Regions from separate parts of the Turicibacter faecis genome, predicted to be linked through region 1. Evidence: predicted binding sites of a transcription regulator. Region 1 holds the regulator's gene; the other holds the start of a gene.
What was found. Region 1 encodes HrcA, which represses chaperone genes, less so after heat shock. Its sites were predicted from a motif close to TTTTAGCACTNNNNNNNNNNNAGTGCTAAAA; they were not measured.
Positions count from the first base shown of each region.

Region 2: the regulator HrcA is predicted to act here: its motif matches at 1,688-1,718, upstream of clpB (ATP-dependent chaperone ClpB).

Region 1 covers NZ_AP028127.1:1,327,920-1,337,564, reverse strand. The annotation lists gene AACH31_RS06355 (RluA family pseudouridine synthase) at 1-574, shown strand, start outside; gene AACH31_RS06350 (rhomboid family intramembrane serine protease) at 592-1,869, shown strand; gene rnhC (ribonuclease HIII) at 1,895-2,806, opposite strand; gene AACH31_RS06340 (endonuclease MutS2) at 3,062-5,407, shown strand; gene AACH31_RS06335 (GNAT family N-acetyltransferase) at 5,476-5,916, opposite strand; gene trxA (thioredoxin) at 6,216-6,530, shown strand; gene hrcA (heat-inducible transcriptional repressor HrcA) at 6,712-7,743, shown strand; gene grpE (nucleotide exchange factor GrpE) at 7,756-8,313, shown strand; gene dnaK (molecular chaperone DnaK) at 8,339-9,645, shown strand, end outside.
Region 2 covers NZ_AP028127.1:1,772,530-1,782,174, forward strand. The annotation lists gene clpB (ATP-dependent chaperone ClpB) at 1-1,634, opposite strand, end outside; gene AACH31_RS08810 (Cof-type HAD-IIB family hydrolase) at 1,849-2,670, shown strand; gene leuS (leucine--tRNA ligase) at 2,708-5,143, opposite strand; T-box leader at 5,268-5,488, opposite strand; gene AACH31_RS08820 (TIGR01212 family radical SAM protein) at 5,869-6,822, shown strand; gene AACH31_RS08825 (class I SAM-dependent methyltransferase) at 6,824-7,387, shown strand; gene AACH31_RS08830 (DUF2600 family protein) at 7,625-8,665, opposite strand; gene AACH31_RS08835 (alpha-amylase family glycosyl hydrolase) at 8,878-9,645, shown strand, end outside.

The DNA.
Region 1 (9,645 bases):
ATTAATGGCTCAAGCAAAAAATTTATCAGGAATAAATGGGGTTTTACGTCCAGGAATTGTGCATCGTATTGATAAAGATACATCAGGTTTACTCATGGTGGCAAAAAATGACCTTGCGCATGAATCGCTTGTTAATCAGTTAGTGGAAAAAACAGTAACTCGTCGGTATATTGCCCTTGTTCATGGCGAAATTCCTCATGATAATGGGACGGTTGATGCCCCGATTGGCCGAGATCCAAAGGATCGAAAAAAAATGACGGTAATCGAAGGTGGAAAGCATGCAGTTACTCACTTTAAAGTGTTACGTCGCTTCAAAAATTTTACCTTAATTGAATGCCGTTTAGAGACTGGACGCACGCATCAAATCCGTGTTCATATGAAATATATCGGTTATCCTTTAGCTGGAGATCCACAATACGGACCACGTAAAACAATTAGTAGTGAATGGGGTCAATTTTTACACGCAGCAGTTTTAGGTTTTGATCATCCTAAAACCGGAAAGTACTTAGAGTTTTCGGCTGAACTGCCTTCCTATTTTGAAGAAGCTCTTGAGAGCCTTGAAAAATTAGGATAGGTACGGGTGATGATGAGATGACAAATCGAGGTGTGATGAAAGAAATTCGGATAGAAATTCAAAGTGAATTAGCGATGAACATCGTCCATTATTTAATGTCAGAGGAAGGTTATGTGTATGTTGGAAATGAGCGAGATGTTTGGTTAGAAAATTTATCGCATCCAACGGTACAACTCATTTATCTTAATCAGCGGAGTATGTTTAATGAAGAACAAACAACACAACTTTTTAAACAGGTGCATGTGATACGTGCTCGCCTTCGTCGTCGTTATTTAATGGGACGATTAAATGTTCTTATTCTTAATATTAATCCTACACGCCCCCATTTATTAAATGATGATCGCCATTATTTAAAGGTAATTGATATTAATGAAGCGAGTGACTTTAAAAAAAATGTCGAGTTGCAGCAACTTTTTTCTCATTTGCAATCTGCTGAGCTTGAGCAACCCATGGCACAGGTCATGGCTCAGATGCATGAGTCGACAAAAGAGAAGGCACTTCATGTCAAGAACATGTTAATGTTTCAATCACGGGCAATCGTCACGTATACATTTTTAATCGTTTTAACAGCGGTCTTCCTTTTTTTACATCTTCAACCGATAAAGGAATGGCTCGTTCCAATTGCTATTAATTATGGGGCAAAATATAATCCGCTCATATTATCGGGGGATTATTATCGGTTATTAACGCCATCCTTTTTACATTTTGATTTAATGCATCTTCTATTTAACGTGGTATTTATTTATCAATTTGGACGGATGGTAGAGCACGTTTTTGGGTGGTGGCGAATGATTATATTAATGATTGGCTCCGCTATTTTTGGTAATTTGTGTAGTTATGCCTTTGTAGAAGGGTTATCTATTGGTGCCTCTACCGTTGCCTATGGGTTATTAGGAGCGATTTTATTTTTAGGGCTAGAACAGCGAAAAATATTTATGCACTTTGTTCGCACATTAGTGTTTCCTATTTTAATCTTTTCAATTTTTTGGATCATAATTGAGCCGGGTATTGATGTTTATGGACACTTAGGAGGTTTTTTAGGAGGCTTTTTAATCGCAAGTATTTTAGGTGTGCCCAAACAGTCGTATTATATCTCACGTACATTTTTAGCTGGAGCAACCTTACTTATTTTAATCACGGGGCTTTTTAACCGTGGGGCCTATTTAACAAGTCAAACAGATTATAGTACTTATAACCGTAGTGTTATGGCCTATTATTATCAAACCCACCAAATAGAAAAGTTAGAAGTGTTTAAACAGCGTTTAAAACTTGATCCAAATGAATGGGTTCAATAAAAAAAGTTCGCATCGCGAACTTTTTTTATTTTATAATTTTTTTTGTGTTAGCAAAGTGCCATTTTGTTAGGTCCTTAAACTGTTGCGTATTGAGTTGTTGGATAAGTCGACGTCCTGCTACATCAACTGGATCTCCAGCACCTTTAGGTAACTCAAAGTTTAATTTTTTACTCATAATGGACATATATTTGACAAATGAGGCGCGTGCTAAAATAGATGCTGCTGCTACGGCTATATGAACAGATTCACCTTTTTGTATAAAATACAGGTGATCTTTAATGATAGGAGATTGTTTAGGCAGTTGGGTTAAGTATTCAAAATACTTTCTTTCATTAACAAATTCATCCATAATTAAATACTCTGGGTAGGGGTTAAGCGAAGCGGTAAGTTTCAGTAAAGCTTGATTGTGTAAAAAAGCTTTAATTGAATTTGCATTCATTCCCCGGTCTATCATCTCGTTATATTTTTGATTAGGTAGAATAAGAACCTGGTGTTTAATATAGGGTTCGATTTGTTTGGCAAGGTGCAAAATTTCGCTATCTTTTAATGCTTTAGAATCTTTAACTCCCATGTCTTGAAGTTTTTTTATTTGATCCTGCGGGACGTAGGCACAACAAACGACTAATGGTCCAAAATAATCGCCTGTGCCAACTTCATCGCATCCGACGGCACTCATTGTTGCGATTTGTTCGGGAAGTTGTGAGTGTGATATCGTTGTTTTAGGAGTTGATTGAGCAGAAGATCCCCATTGTTTAGCTTCTACTTCAGGTGATTTTCCTTGAAAAACTACTTTTTTACTTAGATAGGCTGTAATTGTACAGTTTGCCGTTTTTGCTTGGAATAGTGTATGGTTAGGAATTTTAACGATATGTTTGCTATAATGCAGGTACATTTTTTCTAATTTTTCTTGAGAAACAGTTAATGTAATAGTGGCCATAGTCTTTCCTGCCTTTCTTCAGTGTCTAGTATGATTTTAACAGAAAAAGGAGATGTTTCCTATGAAAATATAATCTTTTTCCGTAAGGGACGCAGGGCCGGGAATAAAAATTTCAATGAAGTGAAATAATAAAAGAGATTATATATTTTTAATGAGTGGATGTCATCAATAGACATGGCTAGGTTTTTAGGTAAATTTGTGATAAAATAACATCGATAATATATTTGCATTTTTTAGGCAGTTGGAGTGAGATGAATGAAACAAGCCATTCAAATATTAGAATTTCATAAAATTAAACAGACAGTTGAATCATTATGTGCGTCATCACTAGGATTAAAGCGGGTAGCTTTATTAATGCCCTCTACAGATGAGAAGCAGGTAGAGTATACGTTAAATCAATCAGATGAAGCATTAAAGATTATTTTAGCATTGGGTGAGGCTCCGCTCGGGGGTGTAAGTGATATTACGGAACCGATTAAACGAGCTAAAATTTCGGCGTTACTGAGTGCAAACGAACTTTTAAGTATTAGCCGACTATTATATGCCGTTTCTCAACTTAAGGCGTTTTCGGATCGGTTAACAGATATAAAAGTTGAGGCCCCAATTTTTATGTCACAGGTAGACAGTCTAGTCTCACTAAATCGTTTGCAATCAGCCATTAATGATTGTATTGATGAAACGGGATCCGTTTTAGATAGCGCCTCACCTGAGCTGCGTACCATCCGACGAGCGATTCAAGCAACGGAAAGTCGAATTAAAGAGAAGTTAAATCAGGTTGTGGCTGAACGTCGAAATAAATTAACCGATGGAATTGTAACGATTCGAAATGAGCGATACGTTGTTCCCGTGCGTGCGGAAGCTAAAAATACATTTGGTGGAACCGTACATGATCAGTCGTCTTCGGGAAATACGTATTTTATTGAACCAAAAGAAGTGGTGGATTTAAATAATAAGTTACAAGAATACCATGTGGAAGAACGTCGCGAAATTGAGCGTATTTTAAGGGCATTAACAGAAGAGGTTAAAAAGTTTGTGGACGAATTATCTGTTAATGTCGACGTTTTAAGTGAAATTGACTTTATGTTTGCTAAGGGGAAATATGCCCGCCTTATTCACGGAATACGTCCAAAGATGAACCAAAAGGGGATTATACGTCTTGTCGGGGCAAGACACCCGTTGATTGATGCGCGTACAGTGGTCGCAAATGACATTGAAATTGGTGATGAATACACAACAATTGTGATTACCGGTCCTAATACCGGAGGAAAAACGGTCACATTAAAAACGGTAGGTTTACTGACGTTGATGGCGCAGTCTGGACTTTTGATTCCTGCGCATGCTTCTTCACAGTTAGCTATTTTTGACCATGTTTTTGCTGATATTGGTGATGAACAAAGTATCGAACAGAGTTTATCAACCTTTTCTTCTCATATGACTAATATTGTTCGTATTATGGAGCGCTTGACGGTGAATAGCTTAATTCTTTTTGACGAATTAGGAGCGGGAACAGATCCGAAAGAGGGGGCCTCGCTAGCCATTTCTATTTTAGACTATGTAAAGGTCAGAGGAGCAAGGACTATTGCAACGTCCCATTATCCTGAGTTGAAGGCTTATGCTTATGAATGTGATGATGTAATTAATGCTTCTGTTGAATTTGATATTGAAACTTTATCACCTACCTATCGTCTGTTAGTTGGCGTTCCGGGACGTTCAAATGCCTTTGAGATTTCCAAACGTCTTGGCTTAAAAGAGGCAATTTTAGAGGCAGCTCGTACGCGAGTTGAAACAACTAAGACAGAGTTAACGGATTTAATTACTAAGTTAGAGGATCGAGGATTAGAACTTGATCGAGAAATTCAAGGTCTTCAACAGCAAAATCAGGAAGTTGAACAAATGCGCTTAGACTATGAGCGAAAAATTGCTAAATTTGAGGCGGAGCGAGAAAAATTATTAGAGCAAATAAAAAAAGAGGCATTTGAAAATATTCGCCAGGCTAAGGAAGAGGCAGAACAAATTGTCGCTGATTTACGCCAAGCCAAAAAGGCGGCAGACTTGACGATAAAGGATCATGAATTAACAGAGAAGTTAACTGCTTTAAAGGCCTCAGAGGCAAAGCAAGCCGAGCAGTTTAAACGTAAGGCCCGTAACAAGGCTCCATTGAAGCCGGGAGATGAAGTTATGGTACTTTCACTCAATCGTCAAGGGGAATTAATTGAACAAACTAAAAATGGAGAATGGATGGTTCAGCTTGGCATGATGAAGGTAAATATTAAGGCGGATGACCTAGAGTATTTACGTAAATCTGTAAAGAAAAAGGATACGGCTAAAGGTAAAATGATTCATAAGCGTCGAACAGACATAGGGATTCAACTTGACTTACGAGGTGAACGTTATGAAGACGCCATGTTACGTTTAGATAAATATATGGATGAAGTATTGTTAGCGGGATATCAAACGGTGACAATTATCCATGGGCACGGAACAGGGGCTCTCCGTCAAGGTGTTCATAAATATTTAAAACAAAATAAACATGTGGCCTCATTCAGATTTGGTGGTGCTGGTGAAGGTGGAACTGGTGCGACGGTTGTCGAGTTAAAGTAAAAATGAAAAGCTGACTTCAACCCATTGTTGAAGTCAGCTTTTTGAATAAGATCGAGAGAAAATCGGGATTAGAGTTGCTTAGAGAGAAGTAACAACTTTTTATCTTCCTCATATTTATTTTTGTGATAAAAGAGTTCAGCAGTACTGTTTCTAGCTGTACATAAGTAAAGTTCTTTAACATCATTTTGAATCAGTTTTTCCTCAAAGGTTTTTAAAATAAGTGTTCCAATTCCTTTCCCCTGTAAAGAGTTTTTAATGCAAAATTCTCGTAGATAAAAATTAATATGATGATCGTACTGTTCCATACAACCTAAAATTAAGCCGCATAGCTCCCCATCAAAAAAAGCTTTCAAACCGTAAAAGGATTCCACATGAATCATTTGAGATAATCTTTTTTCGGCGGTCTCCGTCGTCCATTGCTCATTCCATGGACTACTATTAAATGTCTCAATAAAGAGTTGGGCTAATTCCTTAATATCTTGGGGTGTTATTTCGGTAAATGTCAACATACGTATTCCTCCTTTTACTTATTAAAATTATTATAAAAACCGCTGAGGAATCTTGTCAAGTATAGAAGAAAATGATAAGTATTTGAGGGTGAGGAACCATTGCCTGTATCTTAAATTAAAGAATTAAAGAGAAGGCGAAGCAATATCAATCTAAAGCTGTAGGATTTACATTTCATCTAATGAATGAGGATAGATTTAAAATATTGTGAGATAATAGGAAAGAAAGTGCAAGGTATTTGTAATTTCATGGGAATATGTTATACTTAATTTTAGAAAGAAAGATAAGAGGAGGAATATAGATGTCAGTTATTCATGCGACAGAAGAGTCATTTGCAAATGAAATTGCAGATGGATTAGTATTAGTTGATTTTTATGCCGATTGGTGTGGGCCTTGTAAAATGATCGCTCCTGTTTTAGACGAATTAGCACAGGAAGTTGAAAAAACAGCGAAGGTTGTAAAAGTTAACGTTGATCATTGTAAAGAAGTGGCAGCAGAATATCAAGTCATGTCAATTCCAACATTAATTTTGTTTAAAGATGGTCAAGCTATTCAACAAACGGTAGGTTTCCAACCAAAAGCTTCATTATTATCATTAATTGAAACAAATAAATAATAAAAAAGAAAAAAGAGGATATACTGAAGAAGTAGCCTCTTTTTTTATGTTTAAACAGAGGGGATAGGGTAAAAGAATAAAATGAAATAGAAAATAAAAAAATTAGCACTTAATTGTTGACAGTGCTAATAGGAAGATATATAATTGTATTAGCACTTGATGATGAGGAGTGCTAAAAGAGGTGTTTACATTGCTAACAGAACGGCAGATATTAGTTTTAAAGGCAATTGTAGAAGAGTTCATACAGACTGCACAACCTGTTGGTTCTAGGGTCCTTTCTAAAAAGGAGGATTTGAATTTCTCCGCGGCTACTATCCGTAATGATATGGCTGATTTAGAGGATTTAGGATTTATTGAAAAAACTCATACATCAAGTGGACGTGTTCCTAGTCAAAAGGGTTATCGTTATTATGTAGATTTTATCATCAATCAAGAACCAATAGAAACGACACCAGAGGTAGGAATATTTAAACAATTGTTAGAACAAAAACAATTTGAGCGCGAAACCACAATTAAAGAAGCGGTGCGTCTCCTATCAAGCTTAACAAATTATACGTCTATTTTACTTGGTCCCTCTAGGGATTACAGTCGGGTGAAAAAAATTCAGTTTGTTCCAATTTCTGCACGCCAAGCGGTATTTGTTTTAATTACGGATCAAGGGCATGTTGAAAGCCGAACAGTTACATTACCTGAAGATATGGACATTGCACGAATGGAGACTATTATTAAGGCGCTCGATGAATTATTAGTCGGTGAATACATCGGTCGGGTTCAAGAAAAATTGACTGAGAGTTTTGAAAATCAACTGCATGATTTCATTTCTTATAAGGAAGAGATTATGTATGCCATGTTACAACTTTTGACTCAGTCATTAAATCAACATAACTATATTTTAAGTGGAAAATCAAATATACTGAAGCAACCCGAATTTAACGATTTAGATAAAGCTTATCATTTATTTAATATGATAGAAGCCGACGAAATTGTTAAAGTGATAGAGGCCGATGAAGATAGCCACCAATTAACGGTCAAAATTGGACAGGAAAATGAGATTAAGGCGATGGAGGATTGTACACTCATTACAGTTCCTTATCAAATTAATGATTATGAATTTGGTAAGATTGCCGTTTTGGGACCCACTCGAATGGAATATCGCAAGATTATTCCTCTGTTAGAACAGGTCGCTCGCATTATGTCTGATTTATATAAATAGGAGGTGGGACGATTGAATAAGGAAGCCCAATCAGTTGAGGAATTAGACGAAACAACTATCGAAGAAAATGAATCAACGTGTTGTCAAGAAAATGAAGAGACAACAGAAGTTGTTGAAGAAGTTTCGGAAACAGAAAGTTTAAAGCAACAAATTGAAGATTTAAAAGATCAATTATTAAGAAATGCTGCTGAGCTTGAAAACTTTAAACGTCGAATGAATGAAGAACGTACACGTGAAATGAAGTATCGTTCCCAATCAATCGTAACAAGCATTATTCCAGCGATTGATAACTTTGAGCGCGCTTTAGCGACAACCGTTGAAGATGAAAGTACAAAAACATTTTTAACAGGCTTTAAGATGATTCACGCTCAACTTGTAGAGGCGTTAAAACAAGAAGGCGTTGAAGTCATCGAAGCAGAAGGTGTGGCTTTCGATCCAACTGTTCACCAAGCGGTGATGCAGGAGTCTGTTGAAGGTGTAGCTTCAGGTATTGTTTTACAAGAGTTACAAAAAGGATATAAGTTAAAAGATCGCGTGATTCGCCCGTCGATGGTGAAAGTAAGCGAATAAAAATAGATTAGGAGGATGAATCTCTATGGGTAAAATTATTGGTATCGATTTAGGAACAACAAATTCATGTGTCTCTGTAATGGAAGGTGGAGAAGCTAAGGTTATTGCGAATCCAGAAGGTTCTCGTACAACACCATCTGTTGTTTCATTTAAAGGTGACGAACGTCAAGTAGGTGACGTAGCAAAACGTCAAGCAATTACAAATCCAAATACAATCATGTCTATCAAACGTCATATGGGTACAAATCATAAAGTGACAATTGAAGGTAAAGAATATACACCACAAGAAATCTCAGCGATTATTTTACAAAACTTAAAAGCAACGGCTGAGGCATATTTAGGAGAGCCAGTAACGGAAGCGGTTATTACTGTACCAGCTTATTTTAACGATGCTGAACGTCAAGCGACAAAAGATGCTGGACGTATTGCTGGTTTAGATGTAAAACGTATTATTAATGAACCAACAGCTGCTGCGTTAGCTTATGGATTAGATAAAACAGATAAAGAGCAAATTATCTTAGTTTACGATTTAGGTGGAGGAACATTTGACGTTTCTATCTTAGACTTAGCAGATGGAACATTCGAAGTTTTAGCAACGGCTGGTGATAATCGTTTAGGTGGAGATGATTTCGACCAAGTAATCATTGATTGGTTAGTTAAAGAATTTAAATCTGAAACAGGTGTTGATTTATCAGCGGATAAAATGGCGATGCAACGTTTAAAAGATGCGGCTGAAAAAGCTAAAAAAGACTTATCAGGTGTAACATCTGTTCAAATTTCATTACCTTTCATTTCTATGAATGCGACAGGACCATTACACTTAGAAAAAACATTATCTCGTGCGCAATTTGATGCAATGACTGCTCCATTAGTTGAACGTACAATGGGACCAGTTCGCCAAGCATTAAAAGATGCAAAAATGACAGCAAATGATTTAGATCAAGTATTATTAGTAGGTGGATCAACTCGTATTCCTGCAGTTCAAGCGGCAATTAAAAATGAATTAGGAAAAGAACCAAATAAAGGGGTAAATCCTGATGAAGTTGTTGCAATGGGAGCTGCAATCCAAGGTGGAGTCTTACAAGGGGACGTTAAAGACATCTTATTATTAGACGTAACTCCATTATCTTTAGGTATTGAAACAATGGGACAAGTTATGACTGTCTTAATTCCACGTAACACAACAATTCCAACTTCAAAATCACAAGTTTTCTCAACGGCTGCTGATAACCAACCAGCTGTAGATATTCACGTTTTACAAGGTGAACGTCCAATGGCAAGCGATAATAAAACATTAGGACGCTTCCAATTAGGTGATATCCCTGCGGCACC
Region 2 (9,645 bases), 440 kb from region 1:
ATAATTTCGGCAATCTCTTCTTCCGTTACATTTTCACGCAATAAGCGTCCTTCTTTTCCAGACTCGTCGTGTTGCATCGTTTCCACTTCAGCAATCTGTTTCTCTAAACTTGGAATTTTACCATATTGCAATTCAGCTGCCTTTTCATATTCCCCACGAGCTTGGGCATCCTCTAACGCACGGCGTGCTCCTTCGAGTTCTTTTTTAAGATCCGCAACTCCATGGATGGCTTGTTTTTCTTTTTCCCACTGTAATTTTAACACTTTTAATTCATCTTTTAAATTTGCTAACTCTTTTTGTAAAGTTTCAAGACGTTGTTTACTATTCTCATCTTTTTCTTTTTTCAACGCCGCTTCTTCAATTTCAAGTTGTGTCACACGACGGCTAATACGATCGACTTCTTCTGGTAATGAGTCAATTTCTGTACGAATTGTTGCACATGCCTCATCAATTAAATCAATCGCCTTATCTGGTAAGAAACGATCGGTAATATAACGATCCGATAATGTTGCTGCAGCGACAATAGCTCGGTCAGAAATACTAACGCGGTGGTGGACCTCGAAGCGATCTTTTAATCCACGTAAGATAGACACAGTGTCTTCAACGGTCGGTTCATTGACTTGTACTTTTTGGAAACGACGTTCAAGCGCAGGGTCTTTTTCAATATATTCACGATATTCTTTTAGCGTCGTTGCCCCAATACAATGCAACTCACCACGAGCTAGTAAAGGTTTTAACAAATTCCCGGCATCCATTGCACCATCTGTACGACCTGCCCCAACAATCGTATGAATCTCATCAATAAATAGAATAATGCGTCCATCACTATTTTTAACCTCATTTAATACTGCTTTTAAACGCTCTTCAAATTCCCCACGGTATTTAGCACCTGCAACAAGTGCTGCTAAATCTAACTCAAAAATCACTTTATCTTTTAAACTTTCAGGAACATCCTGTCTCACAATACGCCAAGCTAATCCCTCAACGATAGCCGTTTTACCGACCCCAGGTTCACCGATTAAAACAGGATTATTTTTAGTCTTTCTCGATAAAATTCGAATAGCACGACGAATTTCCTCATCACGCCCGATGACAGGATCAATTTTACCTGACTTAACATCCTCAACAAGGTCACGTCCATATTTTTCTAACACTTCATAAGTTGCTTCTGGATTTTGTGTCATCACTCTTGAATTCCCCCTAATCTGTGAAATAATTTCTTTTAGTTCTTTTTCCTTAATTCCATATTCTTTAATTAATTGCTTCATCTGATAATCTTTCGATTCGAGCATCGCGAGCAACACATGTTCAATCGATAAATAATCATCTTTCCATGCGCGCGCATAATCATCAGCTTTTAATAACGCTCGATTTAAATCAGCCGATACGTAAGGATCTCCTGTGGCACCTGTCACAGAGGGCTTTTTATCTAACATTTGCTTCAATGAATCTAATATATTATTTAAAGGATAACCTGCCTTTGTAAAAACACGAGCAGCTAATCCGTCATGATCTTGTAATAAAGTCGTTAACAAATGCGGGGTATCAATCTCTTGGTGATGTAACGAAGACGCAAGAGACTGTGCACCAACTAACCCCTGTTGCAACTTTTCAGTCATTTTATTAATATTCATAATCATCACTCCAATCCTTCATCATTTCTGATGATACTTTTATTATACGCCTGTTTTAGCACTCAGTCAATAAGAGTGCTAATAATTTTTAATAATAGCGTTTTTATTTATAAACTAACAATTATCTCCATAACTAATAGATTTAATAGCCTCTCAATAACTTTATTTAACTTCATAACCAACTATGATATGATAATTAAATGGAGGTGTTTCAATGGAAACTAGAAAATTAATTGTCACAGACTTAGATGGTACAGCTTTGCAGAACTGGGAAACACTCGACCCAAAAACCAAAGAAGCTTTAATGAAAGCTAAAGAAGAGGGACATATTGTCGTCATTGCAACAGGACGCCCAGCACGTGCGTCAGTCCACTTCTATAAAGAATTAGGACTTGATACCCCTATTATTAACTTTAATGGGGCATATATACATCATCCAGAAAATGAGAACTTTTCCGACATCGTTGCCCAAATTCCAACAGAAGTCATCATCACGCTCTTTGACTCAGAACTGAAAGATCTTATCGTTAATGCCTACTGCGAATACAAAGATCATCTCTATGTGTTAAATCAAGGGGATAGTGTTCGCGATTGGTTCCATATCGAATCATGCACATCTGTTAAATATGGTCCATTTAAAGAAACATTAGACGAACATCCAAATGGATTTATATTAGAAGCTAAAGAAGGATGTACCGAGAAGGTCATGTCTTTCCTTCGTGAAAACTACGGTGACATCGTAACCTGCCGAAACTGGGATGGCGATAATGCCAACATTATTGAAGTATTTAAATCAGATACGAACAAAGCAACAGCGATTGAGCAACTAGCAAAACATTTCAACATCGAACAAAAAGATATTATTGCTTTTGGAGATGGTGATAATGACATTGAGATGCTGACGTATGCTGGAACAGGTGTCGCGATGGATAATGCGATTGATAAGCTAAAAGAAGTCGCAAATGCGACCACAAAATCTAATAAAGAGAGTGGAGTTGCCCACTATATTCACGAATATATCTTAACGCAGAAGTAAAAAAAAGCTCATGGATAAAATCCATGAGCTTTTCTTCTTATTTTACAACAATATTCACTAATTTTTTAGGAACAGCAATTGTTTTAACAATTTCTTTACCCGCTACGAAATTTTGAACATTTTCATGAGCCATTGCTAATTCTAACATTTCTTCTTTTGAAATATTCGCCGCAACATCGATACGTGCACGTAATTTACCATTAACTTGAGCGATAATTGTGATTGTATCAGATACTAACTTCGCTTCATCATAAGTTGGCCATGCTTCGTAAGTCACTGTATTTTCATGACCAAGAACAGACCAAATTTCCTCCGTCATATGAGGAGCAATTGGATTTAATAATTTAACAAATCCTTCTACATACTCACGTGGAATACTTGTTGCTTTATACGCCTCATTCACAAAAATCATCATTTGTGCAATCGCCGTGTTAAAGCTTAATTTTTCATAGTCTTCTGTCACTTTTTTAACCGTTTCATGGTAAACTTTATCTAATTTTCCATCGTTATCAACCGTGATTTTTTCTGTTAATGTGTGCTCTGGTGTGACAAATAAACGCCATACGCGATCTAAGAAACGACGGCTTCCATCAAGACCCTCTGTTGACCAAGCGATTGCTGCATCAAGAGGTCCCATAAACATCTCATATAAACGCAGTGTGTCTGCGCCATGTGATTCAACGATATCGTCTGGATTTACAACGTTTCCTTTTGATTTAGACATTTTCTCGTTGTTTTCCCCTAAGATCATTCCTTGGTTAAATAAACGTTGGAATGGTTCTTTCGTCTCAACGATTCCTAAATCAAATAAAACTTTGTGCCAGAAGCGAGCGTATAATAAGTGTAATACCGCATGTTCTGCCCCACCGATATAAAGGTCAACTGGTAACCACTCTTTTAATAATTGTTTTGCTTCTTCTGTATTTAATCCAACATAATCGTTACCTTGTTTTAAAATATATCCAATGTAGTACCAGCAACTTCCGGCCCATTGTGGCATCGTATTTGTTTCACGACGCCCTTTAACTCCATCTTCACGAACAACTTCTAACCATTCTGTTGCATTAGCAAGTGGTGATTCCCCTGTTCCAGATGGCTTAATATTATCCATTACTGGTAATTCAAGTGGTAATTGGTCCGCCTCGAGTACAGACATTGTTCCGTCTTCCCATAAAATAACTGGGAATGGCTCTCCCCAATAACGTTGACGTGAGAATAACCAATCACGTAATTTGTAGTTAACTTTGCGTGATCCACAGTCGTGAGCTTCTAACCAATCAATCACGGCCGTCTTCGCCTCAGTATTATTCATCCCATTAATAAAGTCAGATTCAATGTGAGCTCCATCACCTGTGAAAGCACCTTCTGATAAGTCTCCTTCAATAACTTGCTTGATTGGTAAATCATATTTGTTTGCGAATTCATAGTCGCGCTCATCATGTGCAGGAACTGCCATTACCGCACCTGTTCCATAGCTTGCAAGGACATAATCTCCAATCCAAACAGGAACTTTTTCACCTGTTATTGGATGAATCGCAAAGGCACCTGTTGGAACTCCCGATTTCTCTTTATTTAATTCCGTACGTTCAAGATCTGATTTTGCCTTCGATGATTCTTGATAAGCATGAACAGCTTCTTGATATTCTGGGGTTGTAATTTCACTTACAAGTGGATGTTCTGGCGCTAAAACGACATAAGTGATTCCAAAAACAGTATCTGGACGTGTTGTAAAAACATCAAATGAAGCATCCGTTCCATCTACCTTGAAATTAATTAATGCCCCTTCACTTTTTCCAATCCAGTTACGTTGCATATCTTTAATGCTTTCCGTCCAATCTAGACCTTCTAAATCTTCTAATAAACGTTCAGCATAGTGAGTAATTTTAAGCACCCATTGCTTCATCGGTTTTTTAATAACAGGATGTTCTCCACGCTCTGAAACCATTTTTCCATTCACGTTTAAAACTTCCTCATTGGCAAGAACTGTTCCTAATCCTTCACACCAGTTTACTTCAATGTCCTTAATTTCAGCAAGTCCCATGTTGTAAAGTTGTGTGAAAATCCATTGTGTCCATTTATAATATTTTGGATCCGTCGTATTTAACTCTTTATCCCAATCGTAAGAGAATCCTAACGATTGAATTTGTTGACGGAACGTATTAATATTAATATCCGTAAATTCACGTGGGTCATTTCCTGTATTTAATGCATATTGTTCAGCCGGTAATCCAAACGCATCCCATCCCATTGGGTGTAAGACACGATATCCTTGCATACGTTTCATACGTGAAACAATATCTGTTGCCGTATAACCTTCTGGATGCCCGACATGAAGTCCAGCTCCTGATGGGTATGGGAACATATCTAATGCATAATATTTTGGTTTTGAAGAATCATCAGATGTCTTAAACGTCTTATTTTCTAACCAATATTTTTGCCACTTTTTTTCAATCTGTTGATGATCGAATGCCATAACATTACCTCCTATATACCCATTTAAGGGTATTCCTGTCACTTTTTAATCGGCAGTCCTTTTACACACAAAGCGATGAAGCGAGTTACCCTTTTTAAGCATAAAAAAAAGTACCTTAAAACGAGCTAAGGACGTCATCGACGCGGTACCACCTTAGTTGCAAAAGCTAACCTTAAAAAGCTTTTACCCCTTCATTGTTTTAACGCCAAACAGGCGGCAGCTCTTACTTCTTTTCACAACTGCAACTCCAAGGTGAGTTCATAAGGGACTCTATACGAATTTCCACCAACCATTCGCTCTCTTTAATAGCCTCGTCTTACTACTAATCCTTTTCATCGTTTCTATCTATCTATAAGGTTATTATAGAAAAAATTATATCAAACATTACCCAAAAAACAAGATTTTTTACAAAAAACCGTTGGAAAAAACGTCCTTAGACAATATCACGTGCCTGCCCCTCCCTTTCTATGATAAAATATAGACGTCTAAATAAGTTTTGAATCGCTTAAAAAATTAGAAGGAACGCCAAACTAAAAAGAAAAGTACCCAAAATCTTAGAGAACAGATCCCGCTTCAAACAAGCGGCGCTTATGAGATTCAAGCGGTTCAAGAACGAATGACTGACCGCCTTGATCCGGAGAGCTTGAATCGTTCAGCATACCTGTTATCTTTGATATCATCGACAAGATACTAAATAAACGAAGCATTTAAAGGAGGAAAAAACGATGAATAATCCCTTTCCATATAGTTACTCTGATAAACGATACCACACCTTAAATTATCATTTACGTGAAAAATACCATCAAAAAATATTTAAAGTCATGATCAATGCAGGATTTACATGCCCAAACATTGATGGAACAGTTAAATATGGAGGATGCACATTCTGTAGTACAAAAGGAAGTGGAGACTTTGCCGGAAATCCGGAAGACAATTTAAAAACTCAATTTAACCAAGTAAAAGAAATGATGCATCAAAAATGGCCCGAAGCGGGATATATCGCCTATTTTCAAGCCTTTACGAATACTCATGCCCCGCTTGAAGTTTTACGAAAAAAATATGAAGCTGTATTAGAATGCGATGATAACATCGTCGCCCTTTCCATCGGAACACGCCCAGACTGCCTCCCAGATGATGTCGTTGAATATTTAGGAGAGCTGAATAAAAAAGTTGACCTATGGGTAGAACTGGGGCTTCAAACGATGCACGACCAAACAGGAAAACTCATTAATCGCGGACATGACTACCAAACACTAGTTGAAGGAGTTCAAAAACTACGAGCAAAAAATATTGATGTCATCATCCATATCATTAATGGCTTACCAAATGAAACACATGACATGATGCTCGAAACTGCCAAAGCAGTTGCCCAACTCGATGTACAAGGGGTTAAAATACACCTTCTTCATGTTATCGACGGAACACCGATGCACAAAATGCTAACAAAAGGCAAACTAAAACTCATGGAAAAAGACGAATATGTAGACTTAGTCGTTGATCAACTCGAAATTCTTCCTCCTCATATGGTTATCCACCGACTAACAGGTGACGCCGTTCGTGAGGAACTCATTGGTCCGATGTGGAGCCTCAAAAAATGGGAAGTGTTAAACGCCATCGACGATCGATTAAAGGAAAGAAATACTTACCAAGGTCGCCTTTACAAAAAGGAGGAAAAGTAACATGGCTCAGACACTAGAACGTATCCTTCCCTTCTCAAAACACTTACTCGAACGGGCTCTATCTCCCGGTGATGTTGCGATTGATGGAACAGCAGGAAATGGACACGACACCTTATTCCTAGCGGAACTTGTAGGGGAAACAGGTCATGTTTACAGTTTTGATGTTCAAAAAGAGGCGATTATCAATACACAACATAAATTAGAGGCTGCCAACCTCACTCAAGTGAGTCTCATTCATGATGGACATGAAAACCTGTCTAATTATGTGACCCAACCAGTGAGTGCTGCAATCTTTAATTTAGGTTATCTTCCTGGAAGTGACCAAGCCATCACTACCCACGGGGAAACGACATGGAAAGCAGTCACTGATCTCCTCTCATTGCTCAAAAAAAACGGGATTATCATCCTTGTCATTTACCACGGGCACCTAGAAGGAAAAATCGAACGAAATCATCTGGAGTCACGTCTTCATGAATTAGATTCAAAAATGTATCAAGTGCTCACCTATCAATTCACCAATCGAAAAACGGCCCCGTTTATTATTGCCATTGAAAAACTCCATTAAAAAAGGTTACCGAAAGGTAACTTTTTTTTATCCTTATATATTAATAATGAATCTAGAGCCTTTTTATGTCCTATCTAAACCGCTAATCGTCCAAAACATTCGATTGCCAATTTCATTTTTTAGAAAAGCTCCACTTAAACAAGTAACTATACTAAAACATTATTTCATCGCGAGACTGTTTTCTCGTTGCCCAAGTTTCAGGGGGGGAGAGACGACAAAGCTCCTCTCCCCCTATTTTTAAGATCGGACGAATTTCTTTGTATGATGAAGTAAAAAGCGTGCCCTTAACCCTAAATTTTTCATGATTTTTTTTTCGAATGTTCTTAGCATTGGATTTTTCCTCAACCCTTCTGCTAAATATAGAGCAAACAATCCATCATTAATCGTTTGGTGAAACACTTTCTCCGGTAAATGCTCCACCTCGCGTTGAACTCGCCGATATAATTCAAGGATTTGATCGATTCCTTCATCGTCATTCTTATAATAAGAAAAAAAGTTTAGCTCGCCATCCGCTAAATCCTCTGGTAAATCAATTACATAATCTAACATGATATGTAGTTGCTGAACACCGGGAAACATGGACTGAAAAATACGGTCTGGAGTCACCTGATACTTTTCTTGATTCATCGCATAGGCAACCATCGTAAAAATTCCAAGCGTTGAACCACACGCCGCACCAAATTCAAACCAAGTAAGTCCTTCAGCTAACTTTTCATTTTCAACTTTTAATTGCTTCAGACGCTCTTCACGTTCGCTCACTTTTAAATGTTTATACACTTGTAAATCCACGTAAAGTCGTGCTAAACGTGAAAAATAAGGTTGGTATCTTTTATAATTATCAATCGTTCTTAAACATCTTTGACAAATTCGTACGAGTAAATTCAAATACCCCGAATCGAGTTGTTGGGTTTGATACTGATAATAATGTTGACTTGGCGGCGTCAATTTAAAAACATCTAATAACGATTGATGCAATCGTCTAAAATTTGTTTCGTTTATAATAGGAGTCTGATCCACTAGATTATCAAGATAATCGCAAATACTTTGATAGGCAGTCATAAAACATAAATAATCAGACTGTTTACTTTGTGGGACTAAGGAGGCATAAAAAGATGCCCCATAACAATGAAATGCCTTTTGTTTGAGACTGGCTAATGCTTCTTTTTTTAATTTAGGATCTGTTATTTGAGTCGCTTGCTTTTCATAAAAAATTAAGCAAGCTTTCGTTTTAGGCTGATAGAATCGATAAAAATTCATCATTAGAGCCGGATAAAACATCTTATCACCTCTTCATGCTACTTCCTATAGTTTAGGCTACCTCTTTAATATTCAAACAACATTTTATAAAAATATTCCTCATTTTAACAAAAAATATTACTCTCCCTATCAGTAACCGATTACAACCTCGCCTCTTTCATGCGAGTTTTCTATTTTTTTCCCCTTAAAGATGATATAATAAATGTGCATTTATGGAAACGGAGGAATAAATAGTGAGGGAGAGTAAATTACAAAAATTATTACATACATTAAGAAAGCATGACCAAAAAAATGACGTTTATAATTACGTGGTTCCAGATTTATGGAATGCTTGGAACTATCAAGGGGAAGAAATGGTGCGCACGAGTTGGGGAGAGCTTATCGTCAATCCATACAACTTCTACAGTGAAGTAATCGAGTCTTACATCTTACCAAAAGCAAAGGAAAACGTGAATTATAATCAGTCAATTAGTCAAATCAATCAAGCATATGAGGCTAAACCTGGCTATTTAGGGGGAGACTGGATCAAAGATTCAGTTGTTTATTCAATGATGGTACGTACATCGACGTCATGGGATCATGACCGCAGCGGTGATTTAGAAAATCATAACTTATACGATTTAAACGAAACGGGAACATTTGTTAAATCATTAGTCTTACTTCCGTTACTTAAAAAAATGGGTGTGGATACGGTTTATATGTTACCTATTTCAAAATTTTCATTAAAAGATAAAAAAGGTGAATTAGGATCTCCTTACGGAGTTTGTAATTTCTTTGAAATCGACCCAAGTTTAAAAGATAATATGACAGGTTCAGACTTAACTGTAGAAGAAGAATTCCAGGCATTCGTTGAAGCATGTCATATTTTAGATATGAAAGTCATGATTGACATCATTCCTAGAACGAATTCGGTTGAAAGTGACTTAATTTTAGAACATCCAGATTGGTTCTACTGGGTATATACCGATACGTTCCATGAATATTACCCACCACATGTACCT